One region of the Solibacillus sp. FSL W7-1436 genome, then DNA from elsewhere that is predicted to be linked to it. Evidence: predicted binding sites of a transcription regulator. Region 1 holds the regulator's gene; each other region holds the start of a gene.
The links. Region 1 encodes LexA, which represses DNA repair genes until DNA is damaged. Its sites were predicted from a motif close to CGAACATATGTTCG; they were not measured.
Positions count from the first base shown of each region.

Region 2: parE (DNA topoisomerase IV subunit B) is a predicted target of LexA. The motif match lies at 6,040-6,053, and genes of this name have one in related genera.
Region 3: addB (helicase-exonuclease AddAB subunit AddB) is a predicted target of LexA. The motif match lies at 7,216-7,229, and genes of this name have one in related genera.

Region 1 covers NZ_JBBOWV010000001.1:3,811,265-3,822,054, forward strand. The annotation lists gene MKX73_RS18935 (alpha/beta hydrolase) at 1-125, opposite strand, end outside; gene MKX73_RS18940 (DNA helicase) at 139-702, opposite strand; gene tkt (transketolase) at 932-2,926, opposite strand; gene MKX73_RS18950 (DUF896 domain-containing protein) at 3,066-3,302, opposite strand; gene MKX73_RS18955 (YneB family resolvase-like protein) at 3,367-4,023, opposite strand; gene yneA (cell division suppressor protein YneA) at 4,010-4,357, opposite strand; gene lexA (transcriptional repressor LexA) at 4,518-5,141, shown strand; gene MKX73_RS18970 (gamma-glutamyl-gamma-aminobutyrate hydrolase family protein) at 5,335-6,030, opposite strand; gene MKX73_RS18975 (5' nucleotidase, NT5C type) at 6,145-6,690, opposite strand; gene MKX73_RS18980 (DNA alkylation repair protein) at 6,769-7,476, opposite strand; gene MKX73_RS18985 (gamma-type small acid-soluble spore protein) at 7,724-8,140, shown strand; gene glnA (type I glutamate--ammonia ligase) at 8,258-9,592, opposite strand; gene MKX73_RS18995 (MerR family transcriptional regulator) at 9,655-10,035, opposite strand; gene MKX73_RS19000 (methionine gamma-lyase family protein) at 10,199-10,790, opposite strand, start outside.
Region 2 covers NZ_JBBOWV010000001.1:3,215,984-3,226,773, forward strand. The annotation lists gene MKX73_RS15880 (AAA domain-containing protein) at 1-796, shown strand, start outside; gene MKX73_RS15885 (nucleoside-diphosphate sugar epimerase) at 817-1,569, shown strand; SAM riboswitch class I at 1,633-1,740, shown strand; gene metA (homoserine O-acetyltransferase MetA) at 1,898-2,839, shown strand; gene MKX73_RS15895 (ABC transporter ATP-binding protein) at 3,105-3,875, opposite strand; gene MKX73_RS15900 (YczE/YyaS/YitT family protein) at 3,996-4,622, opposite strand; gene MKX73_RS15905 (HesB/YadR/YfhF family protein) at 4,769-5,059, opposite strand; gene plsY (glycerol-3-phosphate 1-O-acyltransferase PlsY) at 5,169-5,771, opposite strand; gene parE (DNA topoisomerase IV subunit B) at 6,075-8,048, shown strand; gene parC (DNA topoisomerase IV subunit A) at 8,048-10,477, shown strand; gene MKX73_RS15925 (hypothetical protein) at 10,696-10,790, opposite strand, start outside.
Region 3 covers NZ_JBBOWV010000001.1:2,190,152-2,200,941, reverse strand. The annotation lists gene addA (helicase-exonuclease AddAB subunit AddA) at 1-3,557, opposite strand, end outside; gene addB (helicase-exonuclease AddAB subunit AddB) at 3,532-7,173, opposite strand; gene MKX73_RS10760 (TVP38/TMEM64 family protein) at 7,301-7,924, opposite strand; gene MKX73_RS10755 (PDZ domain-containing protein) at 8,064-9,233, opposite strand; gene MKX73_RS10750 (S41 family peptidase) at 9,569-10,790, opposite strand, start outside.

The sequences.
Region 1 (10,790 bases):
AACGAATCAACAAGTTGCAGTAAATCGTTTTCATCGCTCCCTAACCCATGCAGCAAGAAAATCGCAGGTTGCTTATCTGCATCTACTTTAGGTGCTTTGTGTAAATAAATAAATGGTGTGTTCATTTTATATCTCCTTTTAAGAAAGCGTCATTTTATTGACAAGCTGGTCCGTATAGTAGGCCATATAGCCATCCAGCATTTTGATTGTTTCCTCAATATCGCCTTCAGCTAAAATATTTGCATTTTTAGCACAGGCAACTGTTAAAAAATCAATACGGTATGCATGCTCCACGGATGCATATGCATAATCGTATATCACATCTTCATCTTCTACCTTCAACGCTTCATATTGCTGATGAAATGCTTTCTTGTAATCGTCCATTTTCTCTCCGACACTGTTGCGGATTTGCATTTGCTGTGCCATCAGTTCATTTTCGATATAAGAAACGGTTGGAACTTTTCCTGAACTGAATGTTTCCCGAACAAGATCTGTCCATGCCATTTTACTTTCCACATAATACGCAATATTTAACATTAGTCGATCATAAAAATCAGTCGTTGATGTGGAGGAAGCTCTTTTTTCATCAATATTTTTTTGAAGCATTATTTGGAACTTTTCAAGATCCGCTTTATTCGATAGGAAATAAAGTGTCTGTTCAATATATGTAGTAATTTCTTTTTGCTTATTCTCTGCAGTCATTATTCATCCACATCCTTCATCTGATACTTCCATATTGCTTTTTTATCGTACCATTCCTTCAGCAAAATCGCACGTTATCCAATTATTTGTATGGGCATATTGTATCTGAAATTATCCCTTTTGCCAAAACTTTTTTCTTAGCTAACTAACATGTCGCCGGAGTTCCGGCTGGTATAGGAATGAAAAAATGCCACTTGCCATAGTAGACAAGTGACATTTTAGCTTCGAATTAAAGTGCTTTTACTTTCGCAACTACATTTTCTACTGTGAAGCCGTATTCTTTTAATACAATTTTCTCTGGAGCCGATGCACCAAATTTATCGATTGCCAATACATCACCTTCAAAACCAACATATTTGTGCCAGCCTAGTGATGCACCCATTTCAATTGCTAAACGTTTCGTCACAGCTTTTGGTAATACAGATTCTTTGTATTCCTTCGACTGTTTCTCAAAACGGTCCATTGATGGCATTGATACAACAGATGCGTCAATTCCTTCTGCAAGCAATGCTTTTTTCGCTTCTACAGCCAAACCAACTTCAGAACCTGTTGCAATTAACAGGGCATCCGGAGTTTCTTTAGATGAAGCTGAAACAACATAAGCGCCTTTTTCAACACCTTCGTATACTGTTTCTGTTGCAACATCCAATACCGGCAAGTTCTGACGAGATAATACTAAAATAGTTGGCGTTGATTTGCTCTCTACAGCTAATTTCCATGCTGCTACAGATTCATTTGCATCTGCAGGGCGGATTACTGAAAGATTCGGCATTGCACGTAGTGATGCTAAATGCTCGATTGGCTCATGTGTAGGACCATCTTCCCCTACAGCAATGGAGTCATGTGTAAACACATAGGTTACAGGCAGTCCCATTAATGCAGATAAACGAATTGCTGGACGTACATAGTCAGAGAATACAAAGAAAGTACCGCCAAATACGTTTAAGCCGCCATGTAACGCCATACCGTTCAGCGCAGCACCCATTGCAAATTCACGGACACCAAACCAAATGTTACGGCCTTCCGGAGTTTCAGCAAAGAAATCGCCAGCGCCTTTAATTGTTGTTTTATTTGATCCTGCCAAGTCAGCCGAACCACCGAAGAATGATGGTGTTGTTTTTGCAATTGCATTGATTGCATCACCAGATGATGAACGTGTAGCTACTGCTGTACCCGCTTCATATACAGGTAATTCAGAAGCAAAGTTCTCCGGTAATTTGTTTTCCATTGCATTTACAAATTGTTCAGCCAGTTCAGGATATTCATTTTTGTAGCTTTCGAATAACTCGTTCCATGCCGCTTCTGCTTGTACACCTTGTACTTCGCTTGCCGCTTTGAATGTTTCATATACTTCAGCTGGAACGTAGAATGGCTCATGCTCCCACGCATATGCAGCTTTTGTTAGCGTAACTTCATCAGTTCCTAGTGGCGCACCATGTGAATCTGCTTTACCGGATTTGTTAGGAGAACCAAAACCGATGACAGTTTTCACTTCAATTACTGTTGGGCCGCCAGTATTTTGTTTCGCTTTTTCAATCGCTGAATTAATTTCCACGATATCTGTACCGTCAGTAACTTTTAAATAGTTCCAACCGTATGACTCGAAACGTTTTTGGATGTTTTCCGAGAATGATTTTTCTAAATCACCATCAAGTGAAATATCATTTGAATCATAAAGTACGATTAATTTATCCAATTTTAAGTGACCTGCAAGAGAAATTGCTTCTGCAGCTACACCTTCCATTAAATCTCCGTCACCGCATAGTGCAAATGTATAGTGATCTACAATGTCTTTACCTGGCTTGTTGTATGTTGCCGCCAAGTGACGTTCAGCCATAGCCATACCTACTGACATTGCAATACCTTGTCCTAATGGACCCGTTGTCGCTTCTACACCAACTGTATGACCATATTCAGGATGTCCCGGTGTTTTTGAATTCCATTGACGGAAGTTTTTGATCTCTTCCATCTCTAAACCGTAGCCACCTAGATGCAATAGGCTATATAAAAGCATGGAACCATGTCCAGCCGATAATACAAAACGGTCACGATTGTACCAATTAGGGTTTTGCGGGTTATGGCGTAATTGCTTCGTCCACAAAGTATAGGCCATAGGTGCAGCACCCATTGGTAAACCAGGGTGACCTGAATTTGCTTTTTCTACTGCGTCGATTGATAGTGTACGGATTGCGTTAATTGCTAACTGATCCAACTGTTGTGTCATTATGTGACATCCTTTCCTCGTACGATATTTATACATTTTATAGTGTAGACAAATTTTCACAAGAAAACAATAATTTCTAAAAACGTCCCGTAAAATATGTCATACTTTATATTAAATGTGACATATTAATGAAAAGTTATTAGTTCAGGAATTTTTTCTGTGATTTAATTTGTTTTAATTTTTCAGGTGTCACATCATTGCCTTCTTCATCAATTACTTTCACATGTTCGATTGTATCGCGCATTGTTGAACGGAAAGTATCTAAATATTCTTTGCGCAGTGCTGTACGTTCTTTTGCCTGCTCTTCCGTCAATTTGCCTTCTCTCGCTAATTTAGAAAGCTCATTAATACGAGCTAATTTTTCTTTTGATAACATTTGAATCTCACCTTTCTTCCTACCTATTACAAAGGTATAAAAAAAACGACTTGAAAACAAGTGTTTACTCTTCAAGTCGCTCCATATATTCAATATATCTTCTATGTACGGTCGCTTTACTGATAGAAATTCCCAAGCCGGACAAAGTTGTAGCAATTTCCGCAAATGTTAAGCCTTTCTGGCGCAGCTGAACAATTTCTTGGACTGGTACTTCTTTTCGTTCACGCCCTTCAATATTGCCGCGGTTTCTTAAATTATTTTGCGGCTGGTAGCCATTTTCAACAGCGCGGCGCATTCCCCGTCGAATTTTTGCATTATGCATACGACGCTGATACTCTTCGACAATCGCCAAAATTTCGAGCAGCATTGTATCCATTTCGTTTAATACGACAGGACCTGCATCATTCAAAGTATAAACTGTCGCTTCATATTTTTGCAGCAGGTGAAGCACTGCCATCCGGGCATTCCCTCGCCCTAAACGAGTCTCGTCCTGTACAAAGAGTGCTTTAATGCCATACTCTTTCATATAGTCGAGCATGTCGAGCAATCCGTCCCGATCGACATCATATCCGCTATGCTGATCCGTAAAAATCTCCACATCTTTATAGCCGAATGATTTGGCATATTTGGTCAGCTCCTCCTGCTGACGCACCAGTGATGTTTCTTGTGTATTTTTATCCGTGCTGACACGGCAATAAATTACTGCTTTAGTTTTTATCATTGTTCCCTCTCGCTACTTTAATCAATTGCATATCGGAGGATTCATTCAGCTGAGCAATGTATTGTGAATCTTTTTCTACAGGTACAACCAATACTTGTCCTAAAAGAACTTTTTCATCCAGCATTCCATTTTCCTTTTTCACTTCATCGATCCAATCATGCTTAGCCATTTTACCACGATATTGTTCTGCCAACGACCATAAAGTATCGCCATGTTCGATGCTTACGTGTTCGTATAATTCGATTTTATCATCCTGCATCATGAATAAAGCCATCATAAGTACAGAGAATAGTAGAAACATTGATGTGAAGCCGTTTAATTTAAATTTTTTCATTAGAAAAACCCTCTTTCGAATGTATGTTCGGAATATTTGTTCTCATAATAATACGAACATATGTTTTTGTCAACCGTTTTTTCGAACTTATGTTTGCATTCATGTTCGCATACTGCTATACTTACTTTAAGAAAAATAGCATGATAAAGAGGTGAGTTAGTTGACACAAAAAATTTCAAAACGGCAGCAAGCTATTCTAACTTTTATAAAAGAGGAAGTTCGTGCTAAAGGCTATCCGCCATCAGTTCGTGAAATTGGAGAAGCAGTAGGATTAGCTTCCAGTTCAACTGTCCACGGGCATTTAGCCCGTTTAGAAAGTAAAGGGCTTATCCGCCGTGATCCTACAAAGCCGCGTGCAATTGAAATATTGGACCAGGAAGAGATGAACGTCGCGAAACAAGGTGTCATTCATGTTCCGTTAATCGGTAAAGTTACAGCTGGTCTGCCTATTTCCGCAATCGAGGATATTCAGGAATATTTCCCGTTACCTGATGCTTACGGCTCACCGGAAGAGGAATTGTTTATGCTTGAAATCATGGGAGAATCCATGATTGAAGCAGGGATTTTAAATGGGGATTATGTTATCGTTAAAAAAACGTCTACTGCGAACAATGGAGAGATTGTTGTAGCAATGACCGAAGATGATGAAGCGACTGTCAAGCGCTTTTACAAAGAAAAAACTCATTTCCGTCTACAGCCTGAGAATAGCTCGATGGAGCCGATCATTGTCAACCAGGTTTCTATTTTAGGTAAAGTAGTCGGCCTCTACCGAAATATCCATTAATCATAAGCTTGCCGTTCTAATTGAATCGGCAAGTTTTTTATTTTGCGATGAAAGCGAACCGGCAATAGCACCGACGCCTGAGAGGTTCTTGTAAGGCCGTCCCAGCGAAAAGCATCCCAATTGAAATCAAAAAAAATGCTATTTTTCCTCTTAGAGAAAAATAGCATTTTGGGTTACGTCCCAATCTTCTTTATTATTTATTGCATGCTTCTACAAAACTGTTAAATAATCGCTGTGCATATATATCCCCGTTTGTCGCCAATTCTTCCGGATGCCATTGCACCGCGACACAATATGGATGTGCTTCATGTTCGATCCCTTCAATGATACCGTCTTTAGCAACTGCCGAAACGATGAGCCCTTCCCCAAGCTTTCCGACCGATTGATGGTGAAATGTATTAACACGGAATAAGTCTTCTTTAAAAATCTCTTTAAATTTCGGTGTCATTACTTCAACTGTATGTGCCAATTCCCCGCGCTTTGAAGGTTGTTTATGTAAAATTGTGTTTTCTACTTGTGAAGGGATATCCTGAATGATTGTTCCCCCAAATGCGACATTCATAATCTGTTGTCCTCGGCAAATACCAAGAACAGGCATTTGTCTTTTATAGGCTTCATTCATTAGTAAAAGATCGCTGTCATCACGTTTCCGTACAACACTTCCGATAAGTCGGTGCGGTTCTTCATCGAACAGCAATGGATCTATATCGGCTCCACCAATCAATACGAGACCATCAATTAGATTTAATAACGCTTCTACGTTTTCTTCTGTAGCATTCGGTATACAGATAGGGATACCTCCCGCTTGTTCAATTGAAGTTAAATATCCATTGTTAATATCCAACTTTTTGTCAAAATCATACATTGTCAATCCAATAATCGGTTTCATTCTCTTTATCCCCTTATTATTTATAGATAATTCCAATAATTTAAATTATACTATTTCGTTATACTAAATGACTACAAAAATAAAAAAGGACTGCACATTGGCAATCCTTTACATTCAAACAATTTCCAGTTGTTTTATAAAATACTGTTTAATTTCTTTCCAATTTTGAACACGGATGAAACCCTCTTCTGAACGATTGTAGGGCATCGAATACAATATGCCTGTTCCTTTAAATGCTGCTAGTTGGCGTGGGCTGTCATCGATTAAATAATCGGTATGTATTACCGCTTTATTTCCGCAAAAGACAATGTTTTGTGTTTTAATAAAGGGCAAATGCTCCATTAACCAGTCGTATTTCGCTGTAAATGAACCCGGTACATCCATTGCTGCTGTCGCAATAAAAATTTCATAATGTTCCTGCAGTTCACGAATGACTTCAATTGCATCTACATCCAGTACGTTTAAATCTCTGAAATAGTCCGGCTCATTTAATAAAGCAAATAATTTTTTCGCATCTTCTCGAGGCAAATCACGCTGTGTCGTCAGAAGAAACTCTTCATCTGTAAAATTTGTGCCGAAATTCTCGTTATATGTAACTCGTAATTTCGAATAAAAGTCAGCCAGCACCTGGTCCATATCGATAGCAATACTTTTTTTCATGTAATAAGCCTCCTTGAAATTTCCTAATTTTAGTTTATACAATTGTATTGTGAAAAAACAAGGTATAACTCTTTACAATTAACAACGTACATATTTACGTTTAAAACCGATCCGCCCTTTTTCCACCTGTTTTTCAATTTCCGCATATGCATGCAGTTCACCCGGTTTTTTTCCTTCACGTTTCGTTTTAATAGGTCCGATTGCTTTAGCAATTTCCCTTGCCTCATCATGTAAAGGTTTAAATGAAACACCGACTGTCATGACAAAATTGTTCATCGCTACTTGAGTACGCTGCGGTGCATGATGAATATTTTGTTTTACATATTCAAGCATATCCATTAACTTTTCCTTTGAGAATTCCTCGTCTTTACGATTTCCAAGCAGCCAGCAGTAACAATGCCACCCTGCCGACATTTTCAGATCCTCATTACTGGCGATCCATTTATCGCTCACTTCCTGCGCAATATCTGATTCCGCCAATGTTACGGCAACAACATAATCGGAAATCATATAGAAATAGGCCTGCTCCATCCAGCGGTCATAATCTTCCTCAGTCATAGCTTTCGGATCTGCAATAATTCCCGCAAAATACATCGCATCATAGTTGCCTGTAGCATAGAGCTGTTCTGCCAGTTCCTGATCAATTTTTATTTGTTTTACATACGGTTTCATTGAGCCAATCGTTACACCGAACACCGGTTCCTTTGCCCCGTTGGACATATAAATCTTTTTTGTACGCTCTTTCCCTAGTGCTTCCAACTCTTGCATCATTGTATCGAATTCCATAATTTCCTCCTTTTATATTATATTACTTGTCTCTTACTATTATAGGATTTAATCGCAAGCCATACATAGCGTTCTTCTCAATTATATTTTATATCCTATTTTAAACAATTTTTACAATATATATTCAACAACGAATTCAAACGTCAGAATTGATGCTCGGTACTTTTAAAATTTAAAAAAAATTGGCAAATTATTTTCCGAATAATAAAACATCCTCTGAACAGAATAATCTCAGGAGGTGATATTGATGTCAAAAAATAAAAACAACATCAATAATAAAAACGTCGAATTCGGTATGGATACGGACGTTAATCAAGTGAAGCAGCAAAACCAAAAAGCTGAAGCGAAAAAGCAGCAAGCTTCCGGTGCGTTTGCAAACAGCGGTTTACAGAAGCAATCAAGTTCCTACAATGCTGAATTCGGCATGGAAACAAACGTAAACCAAGTGAAGCAGCAAAATCAGCAAGCTGAAGCGAAAAAGCAACAATCTTCTGGATTGTTCGCAAACAGCGGTTTACAGAAGAAACTTTCTTCAATGGGCTCTGAGTTTGGCATGGAAACTGATGTCAACCAGGTGAAACAGCAAAACCAGCAGGCTGAAGCTAAAAAACAGCAAGCTTCTGGTTCATTCAATAAAAACCGTTTCCAAAACGGGAATAAATAAAAGTAATACTTAGAACCGGCATTTTTTTGCCGGTTTCTTTGTCATTAAATATGTGATAAATTTCAGACAAAATACTATGCAAAAAAAGCGCCGGAGTTTTGCTCCAGCGCTTTTTTCTTAGTACATTTTCATATATTGGTCGCGTTCCCACTGATGAACAGTTGAACGGTACATATCGAACTCGATTTCTTTGGCTTCTTTAAAGTTAGCATAGATGTGGTTGCCTAATGCTCGTTGAACAACTTCATCTTTTGCAAGAAGGTTTAATGCGTCATCTAAAGCTGGAGGCAAGTTGTCGATGCCATTTGCTTTACGCTCTTCTTCGCTCATTACATAAATATTGCGGTTAATTGCAGGTGGTGGCGTTGATTTTTTGCGAATACCTTCCAGACCTGCCTCTAAGATTACCGCCATCGCCAAATATGGATTTGCTGATGGATCGACCGAACGAACTTCTACACGTGTTGAAATTCCGCGAGAAGAAGGAATACGGATTAATGGTGAACGGTTTTGCGCAGACCATGCTACGTAACATGGTGCTTCATAACCTGGTACTAAACGTTTATAAGAGTTTACAGTCGGGTTTGTAATTGCCGTAAAGCCTTGAACATGATCAAGTACACCTGCCATGAATTGCATCGCTGTTTCAGAAAGACCTAACTCAGTAGAATCATCATAAAAGGCATTTTCTTTTCCTTTAAATAATGAAACGTTGAAGTGCATTCCTGATCCGGCTTCACCGAATAAAGGTTTTGGCATGAATGTTGCGTGTAAACCGTGTTTACGTGCAATTGTTTTTACAACTAGCTTAAATGTTTGGATATTATCACAAGCTGTAATCGCATCCGCATATTTAAAGTCAATTTCATGTTGTCCCGGTGCAACCTCATGGTGAGATGCTTCAATTTCAAAGCCCATTTCTTCCAGTTCCAATACGATATCGCGACGGCAGTTTTCACCTAAATCTGTTGGTGCTAAGTCGAAATAACCGCCGTGGTCATTTACTTCCAAGCTTGGCTCACCTTTTGCATCCAGTTTAAATAAGAAAAACTCCGGTTCTGGCCCTAAGTTGAAATCTGTGAATCCTAGCTCTTCCATTTCTTTTAATACACGTTTCAGGTTGTTACGTGGATCCCCTGCAAATGGTGTGCCGTTCGGATTGTAGATATCACAGATGAAACGTGCCACTTTCCCTTTTTCAGCTGTCCATGGGAAAATCATGAATGAATCATAATCCGGATATAAGTACATATCTGATTCTTCAATACGTACAAAACCTTCGATTGATGAACCATCAAACATCATTTTATTGTCCAATGCTTTATCTAGTTGGCTTACAGGAATTTCTACGTTTTTAATTGTTCCTAAAATATCTGTAAACTGTAAACGAATAAATTTTACTTGTTCTTCTTCTACTAGACGTTTAATATCGTCTTTTGTATATTTGCCCACTAAATTCCACACTCCTAAATTTGTTCAGTACCGATTTTACTCGACCTTTTATAATTTACGCGCTATTGATAAAAGCGCGATAAATCCCCTTGACGTAACGATGTTTTCTGCATGCGTTGTGCCTGACGCATTTCTTCACGTAAAATTTTGCGTAAGTCCGAATCTGAAATATCTTTACTAGCCTGTTGGGCTGCCGGATCATTTTTCAAAGCAAATACTTTTTTGATTCCTGCCATATTAATGCCCTGTTCAAGCATATCTTTGATTTCCAGTAAAGTATCGACATCATTTAAAGAAAACATGCGTCGATTTCCTTCTGTCCGGTGCGGCTGAATTAAATCATGCTCTTCATAATAACGGATTTGTCTTGCTGTCAGATCCGTTAATTGCATGACGATACTTATCGATAATAGTGGCATTGAACGTCGAATTTCACTACTCATTTAATTCACCTCCCTTACCGCTATATTACGACTTGTTATTTACAATGTCAAATGTATGTCAGAAAAACTAACATAACTTTTTTAAGTGAGCAAATAATTGACAGAATAAAGCGAATTTTACACATAAATTAAATCGCCCATAAAATGGGCGATTCTTTAGATGTTACTTCAGTTTTTGAACAGCAGAACAAATGGCATATTTTACATGCTCATATGTTAAACCACCTTGGATAAATGCGGTAAAGGGAGGGCGAATTGGGCCATCCGCTGTTAATTCAATACTTGAACCTTGTACAAACGTACCTGCCGCCATTATGACATCATCCTCATAGCCCGGCATATAGGCAGGCTCCGGCGCAAAGTGTGCGTTAATAGGAGAAGCAGCTTGAATTTCACGACAAAATGCTACCATTTGTTCAGCCGTTTGGAATGAAACTGATTGAATAAGATCCGTGCGGACATCCGTGTAATGCGGTGATGTTGTCATACCGATTTCTTCAAGCATTGCCGATGTAAAAATTGCACCTTTTAAACTTTGTGCAACGATATGTGGCGCCATAAAGAAACCCTGATAAAAATCCGCTAACGTATTTAAAGAAGCCCCTGCTTCCGCACCGATTCCAGGTGACGTCATACGGTATGCACATTTTTCCACCAAATCCGCGCGACCTGCAATATATCCGCCGATTTTCGCAAAGCCTCCACCCGGATTTTTAATTAATGAACCGGCCATTAGGTCGACACCCACTTCTGTC
Region 2 (10,790 bases), 600 kb from region 1:
TGTGAAGGAAAGTACAACATTTGAAGAAAAACGGGAGCTTGAAAAGTTACTGGAAGAATCATTGTTCGAGCGTCTTTATAACAATTTGCCATCGCAAAACAAAACGATGCTCGCACTCCAATATCGAATGCATAAAAATATTATGTCAACTATCACACCGTTTTACGAAAATGAATCCGAACAGCTGCAATGTGGTTTGGAGGATTCAGATGCCGTACGTGATCATTTCCTTGAAACATCAAAAATTACACGAAATCACCATTTACTATGGCTTGATATTCCGAATGCCAAGCCGTATTTTGAAGAGCGTATGAAAGAAGGTTCGAGTTTATTCAATTTAGCGGAGCTGGAACAGATTAAACAGCAGCTGCTTGAATTAAATGCCGCAACAGAACAGGCGAAAGCTCAAGGGCTGATTCCACAGGACGCATTAAAATCGGTTGGTGTTATATCATTCTACGCGGAGCAGGTGAAGCGCATCAATCGTCTGATCGACCAGGAAATCAGTGTACCGCATTTACACATCCGTACAGGATCCGTCGATAAATTCCAAGGGATGGAGATGGATGTCATTATCGTCAGCATGGTGCGGAATCATGACAATGAGCGCGGAGAAATCGGATTTGCGAAAGATTACCGCCGTCTGAATGTTGCCTTGTCCCGCGCACGGGAACTGCTCATTATGGTCGGCAGTACCGAAATGTTCACAAAGCGTCCAAAGAGCGCGAAAACAAGGGATATGTATGCCCATGTATTAACGACAGTAAAAGAGCAAGACGGCTATTTTGCTGTGTAGAAACAGGGGGATTGGATTGAATGGATTTACAAAATACAGTTTTACAGCTGCAGAAAGAACTCACCCAAAATCCACCCGTTGAAATCAAAAAACAAATGCAGTATGCCATTCCGATTCACACATTGGAAGTGAAATATCATCCGGTAATGCGTAATGTCATGGATATTTTGATGAAAATGATGCTCATTTCATTTGAGAAGGCGAAACTGAAAAATGTGGAGCTATTAGCCGAAATTTTATTGGTGGAACTGTTATTTATTCATGATTTGACGAATAAAATGTTACGACTGGGTATGATTGTGAAGGAACAGGAATTTGCACTTACTGCCAAAGGGAAAGCACAGCTGGAATCGGGCATTTTTGAAGAGGAACTTGAAGAAACAAGTTATTTCATTCAATACAGCCCGATTCATGAACAGCCACTCGGGGGTGACCTGGAGGAATTTGCGGATCTGGAAGAATTTCCGGAGCCTTTCCCGACAATCGAAACAGAAGAAATCGAAGCGATTGAAGAGACGTTGCTCGTTGATTTTATTCAACAGCAACTTTCGGAACAGCCGGTGGCGGAAGATGAAGTACCGCATTATATAACAAGTGTTGTTTCGACGGAATCGATTCAGATTAATGATATTCCGGTCCTGTGTTTTTTACTGTTCGATCAAAAGGAAAACAGGCATTTTGTGCGGGTATACAATACATTGACACGTGTATGGGATGAACGGCTGGAAACCATCTTATTCAATATAGAAAAAGAACAGCTGCAGGAAGAGTAAAATAATATTTTTGGAATTATTGCAAAATTATAAAGTACATGATACACTAATGACAATTTAATAGTCTTATCAAGAGAAGCGGAGGGACTTGGCCTTATGATGCTTCAGCAACCTCTAGTCATACTAGAAAGGTGCTACTTCCAGCAAGGTGTGAACCTTGGCAGATAAGAACGGGTAAAAAAGCCCCTCTCAATTCTGTTTTGCTGGATTGAGAGGGGCTTTTTATATTGTTCCGGAACGGTTTCGTTTCGCTCGTAAAACAATGCATTGCCTGAATACCACAGATTATTAAAGGATAGTTGAAAAAGTTTATGAGGGGGAAAGTGGAATGCCGATTAATATTCCGAAACATTTACCGGCGGGTGAGCTGCTTAGAAAAGAGAAGATTTTCGTCATGGAGGAAGACCGTGCGAAAACGCAACAAATCCGACCGTTAAATATTTTAGTGTTTAATTTAATGCCTGAAAAAGAGAAAACCGAACTGCAATTGCTGCGCTTACTCGGTAATACACCATTACAGGTAGATGTGACATTTTTAAACACGGCTACATACGAATCAAAAAATGTCTCCAAATCGCATTTAGATACTTTTTACCGGACGTTTGACCAAGTGAAGCACCGTCGTTTTGATGGGCTCATTATTACAGGAGCGCCAGTCGAGAAAATGGAATTTGAAGATGTAGGCTACTGGAATGAAATTACGCATGTTATGGACTGGGCAAATGATCATGTCACTTCAATCATGTATATATGTTGGGGCGCACAAGCTGCCCTGTATCACCATTTTGGCATCGGAAAATTCGAATTGCCGAAAAAGTGCTCCGGTGTTTATTCCCATGTGATTACGGATTTAACCGTTGATTTAGTACGGGGTTTCAGTGATGAGTATGTGGCACCGCATTCACGCCACACATCGGTTTCGATTGATGAAGTGCGGGCACACCCTGACTTGCGTCTACTAAGCTACTCGGATGATGCTGGCGTGTTTATCGTTCAGTCGAAAAACAATAAACATATTATGATCACAGGGCATCTGGAATATGATGCAACGACTTTATCGGATGAGTACTTCCGCGATAAGGAGAAGGATCCGGACAATACGGAGATTCCGGTCAACTATTTCCCGAATAATGACCCGCTGCAGGCACCGAAAAATGTTTGGCGTGCTCATTCGCATCTGTTGTTCTACAACTGGCTGAACTACTACGTATACCAAGAAACACCGTACGAATGGCATTACGTCGATGAAAATATTGAATATCATATTTAATGCTTATAAATTAAAAACTGGAACATAACCCAAAAAGCTATTTTTCTCTAGGAGAAAAATAGCTTTTTTTGCTGAGCGTTAAAAATTGATTTCCATTCCGGGTCGGACGCTTTCCGCGGGCACGGCCTGAGCCTGTAGTCTCAGGCGTCGTGCTATTCCCGCAGGAGTCGCCTCCCCTCCATTCCAATCAATTTTAAAAAGTATCCATTTCTTAATAAGGATTTTCTTCTTATCCAAGGGTACTTTTACTTATTTTCCAACTTCTTTATTTAATCGCGACCCAGGCACGTTCGCGTTCGATCTGCAAACTGATTTCCCGCCCGAAGAAATCGCTTAATAATTCGTCTGTTAACACAACTTCGCGTGCATTGGCTTCGATATTTTTTCCGTCTTTCATTAATAGCACATGGCTAAAACAAGGCAGAATTTCTTCTACATGGTGCGTCACATAAATAAGGGTAGGGCCGTTGTCTGCTTCTGCAATCTGTTCAATCGTTTGCAGCAGGTTTTCCCGTTCGATCAAGTCCAGACCGCCACACGGCTCATCCAATATTAGAATTTCCGGATCCGCCATAATCGCCCTTGCGATTTGCACACGCTGGCGTTCACCTTGCGACAAATGTTCGAATGATTTATTCGCTAAATGGTCACAGTGAAAATGCTTCATGATCGAAACCGCATGATCGATTTCTTCTTCCGTCACATCATTGAACAGACGAAGGGCACCGAATTTTCCGCTGAGCACGATTTCAATCGCATTATCCTGCCAGTTGAAGTTATCGATCATCGCATTGCTCACCCAGCCGATCCGCGTCCGCAGTTTCGGTATATATGTTTTCCCGTATGTTTCACCCAATACTTGGACCTTACCTTCATTCGGCCAAATATAGCCGTTAATTACTTTCAGCAATGTCGTCTTGCCGGAGCCGTTTAACCCTAAAATAGCCCAATGCTGTCCCTTTTGTACATGCCAGCTTAAATCGTTTAAAATCTGTTTGTCATTGCGATATAAATGGATATTTTCAATATGTATCATTTAAAAACACCTCCACTTATTACTATGCACTTTTTTCCATTATTACGAAAGTATTTTTTGAAAATTGTAACAATTAAATACAAAAAAAAGCAAACGCATAATGTTTGCTCTCCTCATTATTTATATAATAACGCCTTCGACACCTGCTGCGCGGTGGAACAGCTTTCCGTTCCATTTGAGCGCCCATTGTACGACAGGCCCTAAGCCGAACGCCATAAATACCGTACCGACTCCGACTGGTCCGCCCAATACAAACCCTAATACGGCAACCGTTACTTCCATTGTCGTACGTGCGCGGTTGACACTCCAGCCGAGACGGTGCACTAACAGCAGCATTAGCGTATCACGAGGTCCTACACCAAGGTTTGCGACCATATACATTCCGCAGCCGAAGCCCAGCAGGACTACGCCGACAGCAAACGCCAACGTTTGTTCCAACAGCGTATTCGCATCCGGTAATACAATCAAAAATATATCAATAAAAATCCCTGTCAGGAACATGTCCAAATAAGTTCCGACTTTCGGCAATCTTTTCGTGAAAAACGTATCGACAGCCAGAATGAGCAAGCCTAAAATAATCGACCACATACCGACCGTTAAGCCTAAGTTTTTTTGCAGTCCGATATGAAGGACATCCCACGACCCGACGCCAAGTATTTGGCCTTTAATCGTCAATGCGACGCCTAATGATAAAACAATGATGCCTGCGATGAAAAATACGCAGCGCCAATAAAATTCCTGTTTCACTTTCACATGTAATCCCTCATCAATCCTCGATATAATCCTTACTCATTATAACGATTGAATCGGCAAAAATGGATTTACAATAAATTCGAAACATTTGAACTTTTTGAGCGGCAAATTGTTCGTATTAGGAAGCGGGAACAGGGCATTTATTTTTCATACGAATAAGTTAATTCATCGGACGAATCGGCGACATCTACAACTAAATGATGTTCATTAAAAAACCATTCGTCGGATTTTTCGATGTAGAAATGAATATCTTCCACAACCTTTTCGATGCCTATTTCATGGGGCTGCTCCCGTGTCATGCCTAGCGAAAACCCTTCATGAAAAGGTGAAGAACCCCCATATCGTGCATAAAAGCGAATAAAATCACCTTTTTCTACTTCCATCTCTTGTTTAAACCAATTGAGTGCTTTTTCTGACAGTTTGATTTCCATATATTTCACCTCTACTGTCATTATGCAGTAAATAAAAAAAACTTACAAAGGCCGCGTTCCAAAATTTAAGTATAAAAAAGACTGAAGGGAAACTCCTTCAGTCAAGTGTTTAAAATCCTTTGATTTTTGGTTCGGTACCGGCTTTGATCCGCTTAATATTTTCACGGTGACGGTAAAAAATGAAGCCTGCCAGAACAACAACTAAAATGAATAATGCATATTCACCTGTTATCATCCAATGCCCAATTACATAAATAACCGCTGCAGCGGATACAATCATAGAAGACAAGCTGACCATCTTTGTTAACTTTAGGGCGATGACAAATACGATGATTAAAATTAAAAATAATGGTAAATTATAGCCTAAAATAACACCGCCGCTGGTAGCAACCGCTTTTCCTCCACGGAAACTAGCAAAAATCGGGAACATATGGCCAGCAGCCGCGATGACACCCAAGATTAAAGGATGGACAGTGCTGTCAGCGAAAAACGGCAATAACGGGAGCAATACCGCAGCCGTCCCTTTCAATATATCAATAAGCAATACGGCGATGCCCGGTTTTTTGCCTAATACTCTAAATGTATTGGTCGTTCCTAGATTGCCGCTGCCTTGTTGTCGAATATCCGTTTTGTAAAAGATTTTGCCAATCCACAAAGCTGATGGAATGGAACCGATTAAATAAGCACAAATAATAATTAATGCGTTGATCAAGTGTTGTGCTCCTTTCGAATTCAGAATTACTACTTGGTACTAATAGTATGTATTGAATATTTTACAATGTTTTTTAATAGAAGGAAAGAGGTATTATTTTTTCGTCGGTCGTTAAAAACAGGTAAAAAGTTACATTTTAATGTTTGCTGCTGAAGGATATGCTTTTAAACGTTCGTTTTTGATGATACAATTAATCTTTGCAAAGCCTAAATCAATAGCTTAAAACATTGACATCATGCATATTTGAGCGTACGATTAGGTAGTAAATAGAACGTTTGTTTGTATTTTTGGAGGGGATTACATTTGGTAAAAAACCAAACCGGTATTTCATATAATGAAGATGCCATTCAAGTATTAGAAGGTTTAGAAGCCGTACGCAAAAGACCAGGGATGTATATTGGTTCTACAGATAGTCGAGGTCTTCACCACTTAGTGTATGAAATTGTTGATAATGCAGTGGATGAAGCGCTTGCTGGATTTGGACATCATATCATCGTGAAGATTCATGAAGATAATAGTATTAGCGTGCGTGACCATGGACGTGGTATGCCAACAGGTATGCATAAAATGGGTAAACCAACCCCAGAAATTATTTTCACCGTCCTTCATGCAGGCGGAAAGTTTGGACAAGGCGGCTATAAAACAAGTGGCGGTCTACATGGTGTAGGTTCATCAGTTGTAAACGCCTTATCAACATTTTTGGAAGTAACCATCTACCGTGATGGCCAAATTTACCGTCAGCGCTTTGAAAAGGGCGGGAAACCGGCAACATCGCTTGATATGATCGGAAAAACGAAGGAAACAGGAACACTTGTGCATTTCCTGCCGGATCCAACGATTTTTTCTGTCGTTAAATATAATTATGATACATTAGCAGAGCGCTTACGTGAATCTGCGTTTTTATTAAAAGGATTAAAAATCGAACTGATTGATGCCCGCGGAGAAGGACAGCACGATGTTTTCTATTATGAAAACGGTATTGAAGCATTCGTCACATACTTAAACGAAGAAAAAGATGTACTGCACCCGGTTAAATATGTAGAAGGTACCATTCAGGAAATTGAAGTGGAGTTCGCACTGCAATTTAACGACGGCTATTCCGAAACAATTTTGTCGTTCGTCAATAATGTTCGTACACGTGATGGCGGTACACATGAAACTGGTGCTAAAACAGCGTTGACACGTGTATTCAATGAATACGCACGCAAAATCGGTTTACTGAAAGAAAAAGATAAAAATCTGGAAGGCACGGATATTCGTGAAGGTCTGACAGCAATTGTTTCGGTACGTATTCCTGAAAATCTGCTGCAATTTGAAGGGCAGACAAAAGGGAAGCTTGGTACATCAGAAGCACGCTCGGCCGTTGATACCGTTGTTTCAGAGAAATTAATGTATGTACTTGAAGAAAACGCCGAGCTGTCGGCTTCTTTAGTGCGTAAAGCGATTCGTGCCCAACAAGTGCGTGAAGCTGCACGTAAAGCACGTGATGATGCCCGCAACGGGAAAAAGAAAAAATCGAGCACGCTTCTGTCCGGTAAGCTGACACCTGCCCAATCGAAAAATGCTTCCAGAAATGAACTGTACCTGGTAGAGGGTGATTCGGCGGGCGGTTCGGCAAAACAAGGCCGTGACCGGACATTCCAGGCGATTTTGCCATTGCGCGGTAAAGTCATCAATACCGAAAAGGCGAAGCTGCAGGATATTATGAAAAATGAAGAAATCGCGACGATTATTCATACGATCGGTGCCGGTGTCGGAGCTGATTTCTCGGTGGAAGATGCCGCTTACGATAAAGTGGTTATTATGACCGATGCCGATACAGATGGCGCCCATATTCAAGTATTATTGCTGACATTCTTCTACCGTTATATGCGTCCGCTCATCGAAGCAGGGAAAGTGTATATCGCATTGCCGCCTCTTTATAAAGTATCGAAAGGGTCGGGCAAAAAGCAGGAGCTTATATATGCCTGGACAGAACAGGAGCTGAGTGCCGCAACGAAAAAAATCGGTAAAGGCTATATTATTCAGCGCTATAAAGGTTTAGGTGAGATGAATGCCGACCAGCTTTGGGATACAACGATGAATCCGGAAACACGTACATTGATCCGCGTAAAAATTGAAGATGGTGCACGTGCAGAACGTCGTATTACAACATTGATGGGCGATAAAGTAGAGCCCCGCCGTAAATGGATTGAATCGAACGTCAACTTCGGCATGGAAGAGGATGCAAGCATTTTAGAAAATGAATTCATCCAGCATGAGGAGGTTAACGAATAATGAGTTTTGTAGAAAAATTTCAAGATCTGCCATTAGAAGAAGTAATGGGTGACCGTTTTGGTCGCTATTCCAAATATATTATTCAGGACCGGGCATTACCGGATACGCGTGACGGGCTAAAACCTGTACAACGTCGTATATTATATGCAATGTTCCATGAAGGTAATACTTTTGACAAACCGTTCCGTAAATCGGCAAAAACAGTCGGTAACGTAATCGGTAACTACCATCCGCACGGCGATAGCTCGGTATATGATGCGATGGTCCGTATGAGTCAGGACTGGAAAAGCCGTCAGATGCTGGTTGAAATGCATGGTAACAACGGTTCTGTCGATGGGGACCCGCCAGCCGCAATGCGTTATACGGAAGCGCGTCTTTCGGCGATTGCCGCAGAACTTCTGCGTGATATTAATAAAAATACAGTTGAATTCGTACCGAACTTTGATGATCAGGATATGGAACCGACTGTATTGCCATCCCGATTCCCGAATTTATTAGTCAACGGCGCAACAGGTATTTCGGCCGGTTATGCGACGGATATTCCGCCACATAATCTGCAGGAAGCACTTGATGCGGTTTTAATGCGTCTTGACAACAAAAACTGTACAGTCGATGAACTGATGACCGTTATTAAAGGTCCCGATTTTCCTACGGGCGGGATTATTCAAGGTATTGACGGCATTAAAAAAGCATACGAAACAGGAAAAGGGAAAATCATTGTCCGTTCACGTACAGAAATTGAACAGTTAAAAGGCAATAAAGAACAGATTATCATTACCGAAATTCCGTTTGAAGTTAACAAGGCCAATATGATCCGTAAAATGGACGAGCTGCGCGTCAATGACCGCCGTTTAGACGGAATTTCAGAAATTCGCGATGAGTCGGACCGTGACGGTTTACGGATTGTTGTTGAGCTGAAAAAAGATGTGCCTGCACAAGGTATTTTAAATTTCCTGTTAAAATCAACGGATTTGCAAGTTTCATATAACTTCAATATGATAGCGATTCATAACCGTCGTCCGATGATGATGACATTGCCGCTCATGCTGGATGCGTACATTGATCACCAGAAGGAAATTGTACGACGCAGATCCCAATATGACTTAACAAAAGCAGAGGATCGCTTACATATCGTAGAAGGTCTTATGAAAGCCTTATCCATTTTGGATGAAGTGATTGAAACAATCCGTGCTTCAAAAGATAAACGCGATGCAAAAAATAACATTATCGAGAAATTCGGCTTTTCGGAAGAACAGGCAGAAGCGATTGTCAGCCTTCAACTTTACCGTTTAACAAATACCGATATTACACAACTGCAAAAAGAGCAAGATGAACTGCATGAGCTTGTTGTGAAACTGAAAGCCATTTTAGAGGACGAGAAGAAATTGATCCGTGTGATAAAGTCCGAATTGAACGATATTAAAAAACGCTTTACTTTACCTCGTCTTTCTACAATCGAAGCAGAAATCGAAGAAATTAAAGTAACGCGTGATGTGTTGGTGCCAAGTGAAGAAGTTGTCGTAACCGTAACAAAGGACGGCTATGTGAAACGGACAAGCCTTCGTTCGCACAGTGCGTCAAACGGCAAGGATTTTGCGATGAAAGAGTCCGATTACTTGCTGTATGAAGCCAACTTGAATACACAGCATCATTTACTCCTGTTTACGAGCAAAGGGCACTATATTTACCAGCCGGTACATGAATTGCCGGATATTCGCTGGAAAGATCTCGGACAGCATATTTCAAGTATTGTCCCGATCGATTCAAACGAGGAAATTATCGAAGTCATCGGTATTGAAACGTTCGAGCAGCCGGATACTTATGTATTTACCGCTACAAAAGACGGACAGATTAAGCGTTCGGCACTTGCCGATTATATTGTCACTCGTTATTCGAAACCGATTAAGACAATGAATTTAAAAGGTGCAGACGAGATGATTTTTGCGCGTCTTGTTACGGATAAGGAAGAAGTATTGCTTTCGACAAACACGAGCTATACAATCCGTTTCCCTATGGAAGATCTTCCGGTAACTGGTGTAAAAACTGCAGGAGTTAAAGGGATTATTGTTAAAGAGGGTGAGTACCTTGCGGCGGTTGCATTATTGAATCCGGAGCAGGAACAAGAACTTGTTATTGTCACACAGCGCGGTGCAGTTAAACGCATGTTGTTATCGGAACTTGAGCTGGGCAACCGTGCAAAACGCGGTGTCGTCATTTTAAAAGAGCTTAAATCGAACCCGCACCGTATTTATACAATTTTAGTTGTCAACTTTAGAAATACGTTGACAATCGAGACCGAAAAAGGCGTAAAGGAAACGATTTCGGTGACATCCTTAACGAGAGCGGACCGTTATTCAAACGGTTCACTACGGATTGATACAGAAGGCGATGGGGCAATCTGCCGCGCCTATGTCGAAAAGACAGAGTAGGATTCATGTATATTAGCCGGAATCCAAACATAAGATAAAAGTAATTCATTGACATGAAAGGCATACTTTCATACAATGAAGTTAGTAAGATTCATGCGTGATGGATCTACAGTAGTACAGAGCGGTTGGGTGGCCCCCAACCGCTTTTTTATTTACCTTTTTTATGGCAGATTAAAAACACCACCTAGATGGCTAGTCTAAGTGGTGAAAATTATTTTTTACAGCATCATCCGGAAAAAACGATAAATGGTATCGACAATACGAAAAATGTCTGTCGCGTAGCGAAAAATGGCGAGTTTTTCCTTACGCTTTT
Region 3 (10,790 bases), 1.6 Mb from region 1:
TGTTCGATATAATCCGTTTTATAATCTAGAAGCACCCAGTTACCCTGTTCATCTTCAAAAATGCAGTCGATGACACCCTGTACAATTTGGGCATCCCCTTCCTGATCTTTCAAACTAAGTGTAAACGGTTCTTCTCTTAGTACTTGCTTCGCTTTTTTAAAACGCTCCCCGACTTCTGTTTGGAAGAAGGAAAATACTTTTTCCGCTGAAACGGCATCTGCTTCAATTTGCTGCAGCAGCTTGCGATCTACAAGCGATTGGATATAACTTTCCGTCTCTTCAATCGATGTAAACCCTTGCTGCGGGATATGCTGCATAACGGCATGGACAGCTGTACCGACTTCTGTTGAAGAAAGCTTCCGTTCTTTTTTTCCTTTCAGCATAAAGCTTGGTACATCGGTTTTTACGTAGCGCTTCGCTTCCATATTATAAAGCTGCTCCTCTTCCATCCGCTGCAAACTTTCGAGACGTTTTTGCTCAGATACCGATGTTTTTGATTTTTTCGTCACCGCATTTGCATATGGATACGGTGTAGTGAAGCGTTTCGCCAGCAGCTGAACCAGATCTTCATTGACTTCCTGTTCAACCACTTCATGCTCCTCTGTTTCCGCTTCATTGGCAAGCAGGTAATCATAGTTTGGAATGATGCGGACCGTCCATTCTTTCGTTGTTGCCGCTTCATTCGAATAGCCGTAATTGGCAAACAGGAAATCATTATGACGTGCAACAGCCGGACCGACCCAGCTTAAATAGCTGTTCGCTTTGGAACGGATGTATGCAGGGAGCACCGTATCCTCCAGTTCCTGATAAAATGCCCATTCGCCCTTCTGTTTTTCCCAATCTTTAATCGAGCCGACTAAAATAAGGCGTTCTTTTGCACGGGTCATCGCTACGTATAAGACGCGCATTTCCTCAGCCTTCATTTTCGCCAGCTTTTTCTCTTTCACATATAAATGCGGTAAAGAAGTCGAAATGATATTTAAATCCGGATTGACCGATTTTATCGCCAAACCGAAATCCTGATCGAAAATATAGCGGCTGCCTAAGTCCTTCGTATTGAATGTACGGCTCATCCCCGCTACAAATACGACCGGATATTCCAATCCTTTTGATTTATGGATTGTGAGTAATGTGACAACATCGTCCGCTTCACTCGTCGATTTCGCAATTCCCAAATCATCTCCGCGTGAACTCATCCGGTCGATAAAACGCAGGAATCGGAACAATCCGCGGAATGATGATTTTTCATAGCTTAATGCACGGTCATGCAGGGCACGTAAGTTCGCCTGACGCTGCTTGCCGTTCGCCATTGCTCCGACCATTTCGTAATAGTTCGTATCTAAATACACTTGCCATACTAAATCGGCCAATGCCCCGTGACGTGAGAACTGGCGCCATTTCTGATGCATCGTAAAGAACTTATCAAGCTTAGCCTCTGTTTCGATTGGCATGTCACCCGCTGCTTCTTCTTTATACTGCTTTAATGCCTCATAAAAAGGTACTTTCCCGTTAATTAAACGGATTTTCGCCAGTTCGTTTTCCGTTAACCCGATAAACGGTGCACGCAGTACAGAAGCGAGCGGAATATCCTGATACGGATTGTCGATAACTTTTAATGTGTTGATCATAATCATTACTTCAAGCGATTCAAAATAACCGCCATCCGTTTCAGCATAGAGCGGCAGGCCGGCCAATTTGAATTCCTCCGCAAACGTCGTATACCATGTGCGAGAACGCATCAATACGACAATATCGCGGTAGCTGACAGCACGCATCGATTTCGTTTTCGGATTGTACACTTGTCCACCATGATCGACTAAATCACGGATGCGCTGAATAATGTAACGCGCTTCCTGCTGTGCCGCGCTGATGCTTTCTTCCTCGGATCCATCTTCACTTCCCGGAATGATTTGCGCTTTCGAATCGCCTTCCAGTAAAACTAGTTCAATCGGTACTTGCTGCTCATCATAGCTCGCCCCGAATTTCAGTTTTGCCTGATCATCGTATGCAATTTCACCGACTTCTTCGTCCATTATTTGCTCAAACACATAGTTCGTACCTTCAAGCACTTCCGAACGACTACGGAAATTGGCATTCAAGTCAATTTTCATTCCTGTGCCGGACGAATCCTCTTCAAATCGTTTATATTTATCCAGGAAAAGACGTGGCTCTGCAAGACGAAACGCGTAGATGCTTTGCTTCACATCGCCGACCATAAACATATTCCCATCCTGCTCACCGCCGTTTTTCACAAGCTGCAAAATTGTTTCCTGCAAGAAATTGACATCCTGATACTCATCGACAAGCACTTCTTTGAAACGCTTCTGAAAATTTAATGCCACATCGGAAGGCTGTGGCGGAGTTGACGTGCTTTCTTCATCAGTCAAAATCTCCAATGCATAATGCTCCAAATCCGAAAAATCAAGAAGGCCGCGCTCTTGCTTCGCCTTTTTAAACGCTTCACTGTATTCAATCGTCAGTTTTACGAGCGTTTCCAAAATAGGCTTCGTCGCCGCCATTTCCTGTACATACAACTTCGGATGACGTGCAAAAAATGTTTCCTTCAAATCCGTCAGCATTTCTTTTGCCGTATCACGATGATTTTTCGCTACCGCATAATATTGCTTATCTTCCTCGGTATCCTTTTTCGTCAACGGCTTGATACGTCCGAATTCAACAGCGGGAATCAGCTCATATGCCTGTTCCCATGTGCCTGCCTCCATCGCTTCAAGTACATGCTTAACTCCTGTATATTCCGCTTCAAACAATACTTTATTTTTTTCTAAAGCAGGTGTAACTGACACAATTTGCAAGCCCTTTTCAAGACGCGTGGCAATTTCTTTCAGGCTTCCGATAATAAACGGGCGCACTTCCTTCGCAATACTCAGCTCATCGATCGGACTTTCCGGATCAATATCGTATTTCTCCGGCAATGCGCGCAGCCATTCATACGGGTTCGGCTGTACACGCGATACTTTGTACATTTCCTGCAGCAGCAGTTCAATCGCCTGGTCACTGCGGTCAGAGGCAAAGCTGTCTACTAATGTGTACAGTTCCTCTTTCGTAAACAAAGTTTCCATATCGCCCCGGTAGGCCTTTTCAAGCACATCCATCAGCACATCATCCTGCAATAACGAAGCTTCCTCTGTACTCGCCAGACGGAAACCGGGGTCCAGATCAATCGTGTATGCATATTCACGGCAGATCGATAAACAGAATGAATGCAGCGTTGAGATTTGCGCCTTGTTCAATAAGCTTAACTGACGGCGCAGAAATTGGTTGCTCGGATTTTGGGCAAGTTCCTTTTCAAGCGCTTCTGCCATACGGTTGCGCATTTCCGCAGCCGAGGCATTTGTAAACGTTACGACGAGCAGCTCATCCACATCAATGCGCTTGTCTTCAGGCGCTAAAATCTTTTGGATGAGTCGCTCGATCAATACCGCTGTTTTTCCTGAACCGGCCGCTGCCGATACTAATATGTCATGACCGGATGCGTAGATGGCTTTCCACTGAACATCTGTCCATTGAACATCACTCGGCTTCGCTGGAATTGTCATCTGCACATACCACCTTTTTAATGTTTTCAAATACTTCCTGTTCCGGCTGTTTCTTGATTTCGTTGAAGCTGTTGCCTGTTTCCGACTGGTCGAACTGGCAAACCGATTTAAAACTGCAATACGTGCAGGCCTTCTGATTGCCTAAGCTGTACGGCTTAATTTCCGTATTACCACGGTAAATCTCATTGCCCGCCTGACGGAATTTATAGTGTACAAATTCCTGCAGGTTTTCCATCTGTTCCTGTTCGATTACTTTTGAGGAACGGCTGTTAAATTCCGGATTCTCTCCGCTTTTAAACGCTGCCGGTACGATAATGGATGTTTTACTCGGCTCGAGTGACTGGTCCATCAGTTGTGCCACTTCCACATCTTTTACCATATAGCCGCTTAACTTGAACTTCTCCTGACGAAGATTTTCCACACGATCATACTGTTCATAATCCTCGGCCGGAATGAGCGGATTGTGCACATGCAGGTAGAACATCCCGGCCGCCTGGACAATGATATTCTCCAGCTCCGATAAATCTTGAATAAACTTCCCTTCGCGTGCGATAATCGGGATGTTTTTCATCGCCACATCTAAATACGTCAACAGCTGCAGAGAAATCCCGTTATATACTTCGGTAAAATCAAGCTTGCGTCCGCTTGATTTATAGTCAATAACACGCAAATACAGATTTTCTGCATCTTTATATGCATCGATCCGGTCGATTTGCCCGCGCACATACATTTTCCGGTTATGTTCCAGATCTATTTTCAGTGCTTCAAGCGGGTTGCGGTCATCCTGTTCCGTATTTTTATCGTCGCGTTTTCCAAACGGTTTTTCATGGGCAATCGCTTTGAACTTCGACAGCTCACTTTGATTAATAAGCGCATAAATTGTACGGGCCACGATTTTCACAAGTTTCGTTTTAATATATTCAAAGCGGTGACTGCTTTTTAAAATACTGTACGAGAAATAATCCGCCAATTTTGAAATGGTTTCATCCGCCTTTTTATAGCATGCTACATATGTCGTAAGCGGAATCGATGGCTCTTTCTCGGATAAAATTGTCCGGATTGCCTCATGGAACAGATCCCCCATTGCAAATGTTTCCAGCTTGAATTCCGTACGCTCCTGCAGTTTCAGTCCATAGGAGACAAAATGTGAATACGGACAGCTGTAAAAGCGTTCAATACGCGACACACTTGCCAAAAAGTCTTCCCCATACAATGCAGTCGCTATGTCTTCCGTCAGCGGTTCCGCTTCATTTGTTGTGTATAAAGGTTTTTCTACGACATTCAGCACATCTTTCCATTGCTGTTCCCGTTCATAAAATGCTTTTAACGCCGCCCATTCTTCGGTAAGCGGACGTTGCTCGTGCTGCGCCTGCTTCATCTGGGTCATCAGGAAGCCGATTGCCGGGGACGGATGCTGTAAATAATTGAGCACATTGTCTTTTTGAAGTTCATCAAGCGGGTCCATCGCAATTTGACGATGTGGCAGTGTACGGACTGTTTTTTCCTCGGGAGTGCCCCGGTTTTCGGTAATCTCGAACATACCGTGCAGGCGGTTAATATAAAGCGATGGAAGCTTGCTTTTACTTTCCTCATCTGCATTTGCATACGTAATATATAAATAGTTTGTTGATGAAGAAATCGCACGGTAAAACAGGAAACTTTCCTGCAGAAGCCTGCTTTTTATACCCGGGGCCAATTCCACATCGATTTTCTCAAATGTTTCACGTTCGTCATCAGACAGCAGTCCTCCCGCTTCCATACGCATTGGGTAAACCCCATCGTTAACACCGATGACGAAAATTGCCTTTTTATTGTCAAAACGGGCAAACTCGACAGTCGAAACGGTCACTTCATCCAATGTCGGCGGCACACTTGCAAATTCAAGTGTTTCAAAACCTTCATCCAAAATTTGCGCCACTTCTTCCAACGGCATAATTTTATCGCCGAACATCAGATCAAACTGCTCCAAAATATGAATCCAGCCATTCCAGGCCTGTTCATGCTCCAATGACTGATGGAGTGAATCCGCCTGCTCTTCCTGCTCCTGCATTTTCAGCAGCTTCTTATAAATATCAAGCTGCTCCATAAATTCATACAGCGCCACTACAATTTCACGGCCTGTTTTTTTACCTTTCAGCCGGTTCTGCAATGACAGTACCGGTTTCCGGATCAAGTCACGTACTGATTTCAAAAGCTGCTCATGCTCCAGCTCATCTTCTGTCTGAACCGCATTGACTTTTTCCAGTGATTTAAAACGGCGATAATGCCATACTTCATCTTTCATCCAGCGGTCATGGACAATTCCTTTTGCAATGACGAAGTTTTCCAAAATATCCGCTCTGTCCCGCATTGCGACTAAATTGGAACCATAAGGGAAAAACAGATCGGTCTTGATGCTTCTGAAAACCGGCTCATATTTCCAGTTTGTCGTAATAATCTCCAGTACGGATCGACTAAATTCGATAAGCGGATGGTAAAGCATCGCCCGCTTCTCATTTGAGAAAAACGGAATTTCGTATTGGGTAAAGGTCGTGCCGATAATCGCATCATATACATCCGCCTGGCGGTACATTATCCCTATATCTTTATAACGAAGCCCCTTTTCCAGAACGAGCTGTTTAATTTCCTGGGCAATACCCTGCACTTCCGCGCGCGGGTTTACACCTTCCAATATTTTCGTATGTCCCGTTGATTCGACTGGTGTATCGGTAATTTTGTCGAAGCAATGTTCAATTTGCAGCAAGTCCCGATTTGTCGCACGGTAGTTTACTTCTAAATGAACACGCGGCTCCTCTTCAATATCAATTCCTTTTTCGAATCGCAGCTTTTGCAGTTCATTCTTAATTTTGTCATATGTTACCGCAGCTCTGTAAAATACGGAGCCTTCCAGTAAATCCATTTGCGGATCTTCCATCGGGAGAACAATTGTGACACGCTTTGCATAAATAAGAAGCTCTTTTAAAATGGCAAATTCCTGTCCGTTAAATGAAACAAACCCATCCAAATAGATGTGGGTATTGCGCAGGCTTTCCATTTTCGGAATACGTTCTATTAACAGCGGGAAATAGCCATCGCCATCAATATATTCCGTCCCGATGCGCTCATGCAGCTGCTTTAAAATAATGTTCAGATCATGCAGTTTATGGAGCAATACTTCACTTGCACCGTTTAATTTTAATGATTCGATCAGCGGGTCGATTGTTTCCACATCGATATGATATTGACTGAATTCCTTTAAAATCTGTTCGACTTCTTTCGTAAAACCGGGTTTACCTGCCGCCCGTTTAAATAGTAGGAACTCTTCCTGGTGTTCTTCCAAAATACGTCGCAACAGCATGCGGTACCCTGTGCCGTCAATACGTTCGTGGGCAATACCGCCTTCATTTTGCAGCACAAACCAGGCCAGCCGTTTGAATGTCATGACCTGTGCACGCATCATTCCCTCAATGTCATAATTCGTTGTCAGCTCATATTCCGTTGTAAACGACATTTGGTCAGGAACTAATATAAAAATTGGCTGTCCGAATATATTTGTTTTCAAATCATCGACGATTTCACGGTGAATCAATGTTGTTTTTCCCGTTCCTGCCCGTCCTGTTATAACTCGTAGCGTCACAATTCCCACCTCACTTCTATTTCTTTCTTCTATTATAATATAAGAATGCATGTTCGCGCATTAATTGCAATCATACAAAAAAGCCCTGCCTTTTCACTATTTGTAAAAAGCCAAGACTTATAGTTTTTCATTTATGTTTACGTAACTTTCCTATCTCTCGCAAATCTCTTTCAACACGTTTATTTAAAATGTTTTCTATTAATTTGCCGATTCCCCAAATGATTAAAATAATGACAGCTGAAATAATAAGTTTAACGGGAGAAGTTAAAATATCGCGCAGATCACTGCCTAAATAGCTGATTAAAAAGATTAAAATGGGTTTTGAAATAAGGAGTGTCAAAAAATAATATTTCTTTTTAATATTGGATAGACCGGCAACCGTGTTGACAACGACAACAGGTGTGAACGGAAGGCACAGCAGAACAAACAGCGGAGTAAATCCTCTAATATCCACCCAGTTAATCAATTTTTTTACTTGTTTCTGTTCTTTAATCCGGCGGAAGACACGGTAATTTCCAAACATGCGAATCATGAGGAAGAACAAATATGATCCTGCCACCGTTCCAAGCCAGGACAGTAAAAATCCCCAAAATAACCCGTATGCTGCAGCATTGGCAATGATTATTACGAACAGCGGCAATATCGGGATAAATGATTCTAAAAACGTCAATAAAATACCGAAAAACGGCCCTAATAACTTATATTTTTCTACAATTGTTTCTATATTATCGATTGTCAGCCAATCTAACATAACCATTCACCCCTACCAAAAACGATAAAAATTTCTGAAGTTACACAATGCTGTCTAGTACAATTTAATCTTAACATAATTTGTTTATACCCGTTTTAGCCAAAAAAAAGAACCTCGTATTACCGAGATTCTTTTGAAATTAACTTACAACCAATAACCCGATTTTGTGATTATCATCACGATGTACAACATGCTGGGCAAGACGCAATTCGCCTGAATGGTCAAGTACTTCCAAACGACAATGGGCAGCATTGATCTGTAATGCTTTATACAAATCTTCTTCTGTAAAAACATCTTGTCCATTTACACGTTTGATAATTTCACCTGCGGCAAGTCCCATTTTTTCTGCAGGGGAATCCGGTAAAATGCCGGCAATCATAACCCCTTTATCACTGCGTACAACGGCATAACTGTTACGGTCCTCTGAACGACTATAATGAATACCGATAATGGTACGGGAAACCGCCCCTAATGCTAATGCAGCAGCACCTAGTACCGGCAGAAGATAAGCGGCCAATCCGACGATCAGCACAAATTGCCCTACCATAATAATTGAGCGTCCCATTTGCGGATAAACATTCATCGGCAACTTTTGACGCACCATCTGCTGGAAGCCGATAATAAACGGGAAAACAATGATCGAAAACTGTTCAGCTCCAATCGTAAATTGCGGCCAATAAGGTGCAAAATTTTGAATGCCTTCCCCCGGAATAACAGTAAAGACAGGTAAAATCCAAAGCTGTTTACTAAAATAGCCTATCCCGTTTAATCCACGTTTTGTTTTTTCAACAATCGGTGAAGCAAACCGGGCACCATTACGGCGTATTAATATTCCTTCTGCCATCAGCAAAAGTCCTGTCATAATCGGAACGGTCATAACAAGATCGTCCGTAACATTTCTCCCTGCCAATTCAATAGTTCCGATTGTATATGACCAATCCTGCCATTGCATCCAAACGATTCCGCAAAAAGCAACCGCCATTACAATCGCCGGTGATAGTAACTGATACATATAAATGAGCAAACCTGCAAAACTTACAATAAATACAATTGTCAATAATTCGAGTGATACTGTTAAGCCTATTACAAGACTAAATAAGGAAATAATAACGGACAGCATTAAACCCATCGCAAGCATATTTTTCAGCTCGGACCAGCCACCTAGTATCCGTCGGTTAAAATACCTTCGTTCGCGCTTCACTCGGCGATATCCTAAATAAACTGCGGAAATGATGGCGATATAAAACAAAGGATTTATAAAAAATCGGCCAATCCCTTTTAAAATTTCAATCAAAACTGTTCCATCCATATTCTCACCTACCGTACGAATAATTGTACCAAATCCTTTACGGAATGCGTAGTCCCATTTGTACCGGAAATGAAATAAAGGCGTTGTCGAACTTGTATCATTCGACAACGCCTATCTGAATTGACCAAAATAAATTCTAAAGCCAGTTGATTGGAATAGAGAGGAGGCGACTCCACCGGGAAAAGCACGAGCGAGAGACTACAAGCTCGAGCCGTGCCCGGGGAAAGCGTCCGACCCGGAATGGAAATCAACACCCGATTAAGATGGTGAATCCATTATAAAGCATTATTTATAGTAATTTCATAGGTTGATTACTTTCCTAATAGAAACGTCCATCACTCAAACTGATGCATAATATAGCTGATCGCCATCTGCAGCTGCATGTCGTTTACTTTTGACTGTTTGAATGTTTGCAGTTCTTCCGTTAATTCGTGGAAAAAGACTTCATCCATATAGTCTCCTTCCGCAATATCATGCTTATGTCTGAAGTTTGCTACTTCCTGTGCTGTATCATCATCAAAGAATCCATCAGTCCGGCTGATAGCGTAACCCAGTTCACTTAAAATACGCTGACTGTAGGCAACTTCTTCACCGTATTCTCCCTCTTCATAGCGCCCTTTCAGTATTTTTGTTTCCATATTGTAAAGAGGATGCTGTGTCACTTCGACATCCGGTTCAATCCCTACATCATGGATCCATTTTTTAGAAGGTGTAAGCCATTTGTTCGTCGATAATTTTACTTCCCCGCCATTTTGAAGATCCCATGTTTGTTGGACCGTTCCTTTACCGAAGCTCGTCACCCCGATAATGACCGAACGTTTCCAGTCCTGCAGGGCACCTGCAAACACTTCACTGGCCGATGCGCTTCCTTCGTTTTGGATAAGCGTTAAAGGCGTGTCACGCAACCAGGTTGCGTAAGGCTGGAACTGTTCCACTTTCTTTGTTTTCAGTGGCTCTGTTACACCGTCATGATTCTGCATATACGCAAAGATTTTTTCTTTTTGTTCGAACATGCTCATCATTTGGGTAACACTATGTAAATAGCCACCTGGATTGTCCCTCACATCAATGATTAAGCCTTCCACTTCTTCCTTCATTACCGCGTCAAGAGCTTCTTTCCATTCCTCTGCTGTTTTTTCACCAAAGAGATTGATCGTTATATAGCCGAGTTTTCTCCCTTCTACTTCAAGAACTTCTGCTTCCACCGTATCATTTTTCAAACGTTCTCTTTTCATGACCAACTTTAAATGCTGGTCCAGTTCAGGTCGATAAATGACAAGCTCCACTGTTTCTCCTTCTTTGCCGTACATCAGCTTACGAACTTCCCCCATCGTTTTCCCGTCAAGTCGTACTTCATTAATTTGGATAAGCTCATCCAATGGTCGAATACCTGCTTTTTCTGCTGGCGATGCTTTAAGCGGGGCCACGACGATAATTTTGCCATTCGCTTCTGCCAACTCAACACCAATTCCGATTCGTTCACTTGCGAGCGTCTGTTTATGTAATGCTGCTTCCTGCTCCGAATAATAAGTACTGTAAGGGTCATTTATTGCATTG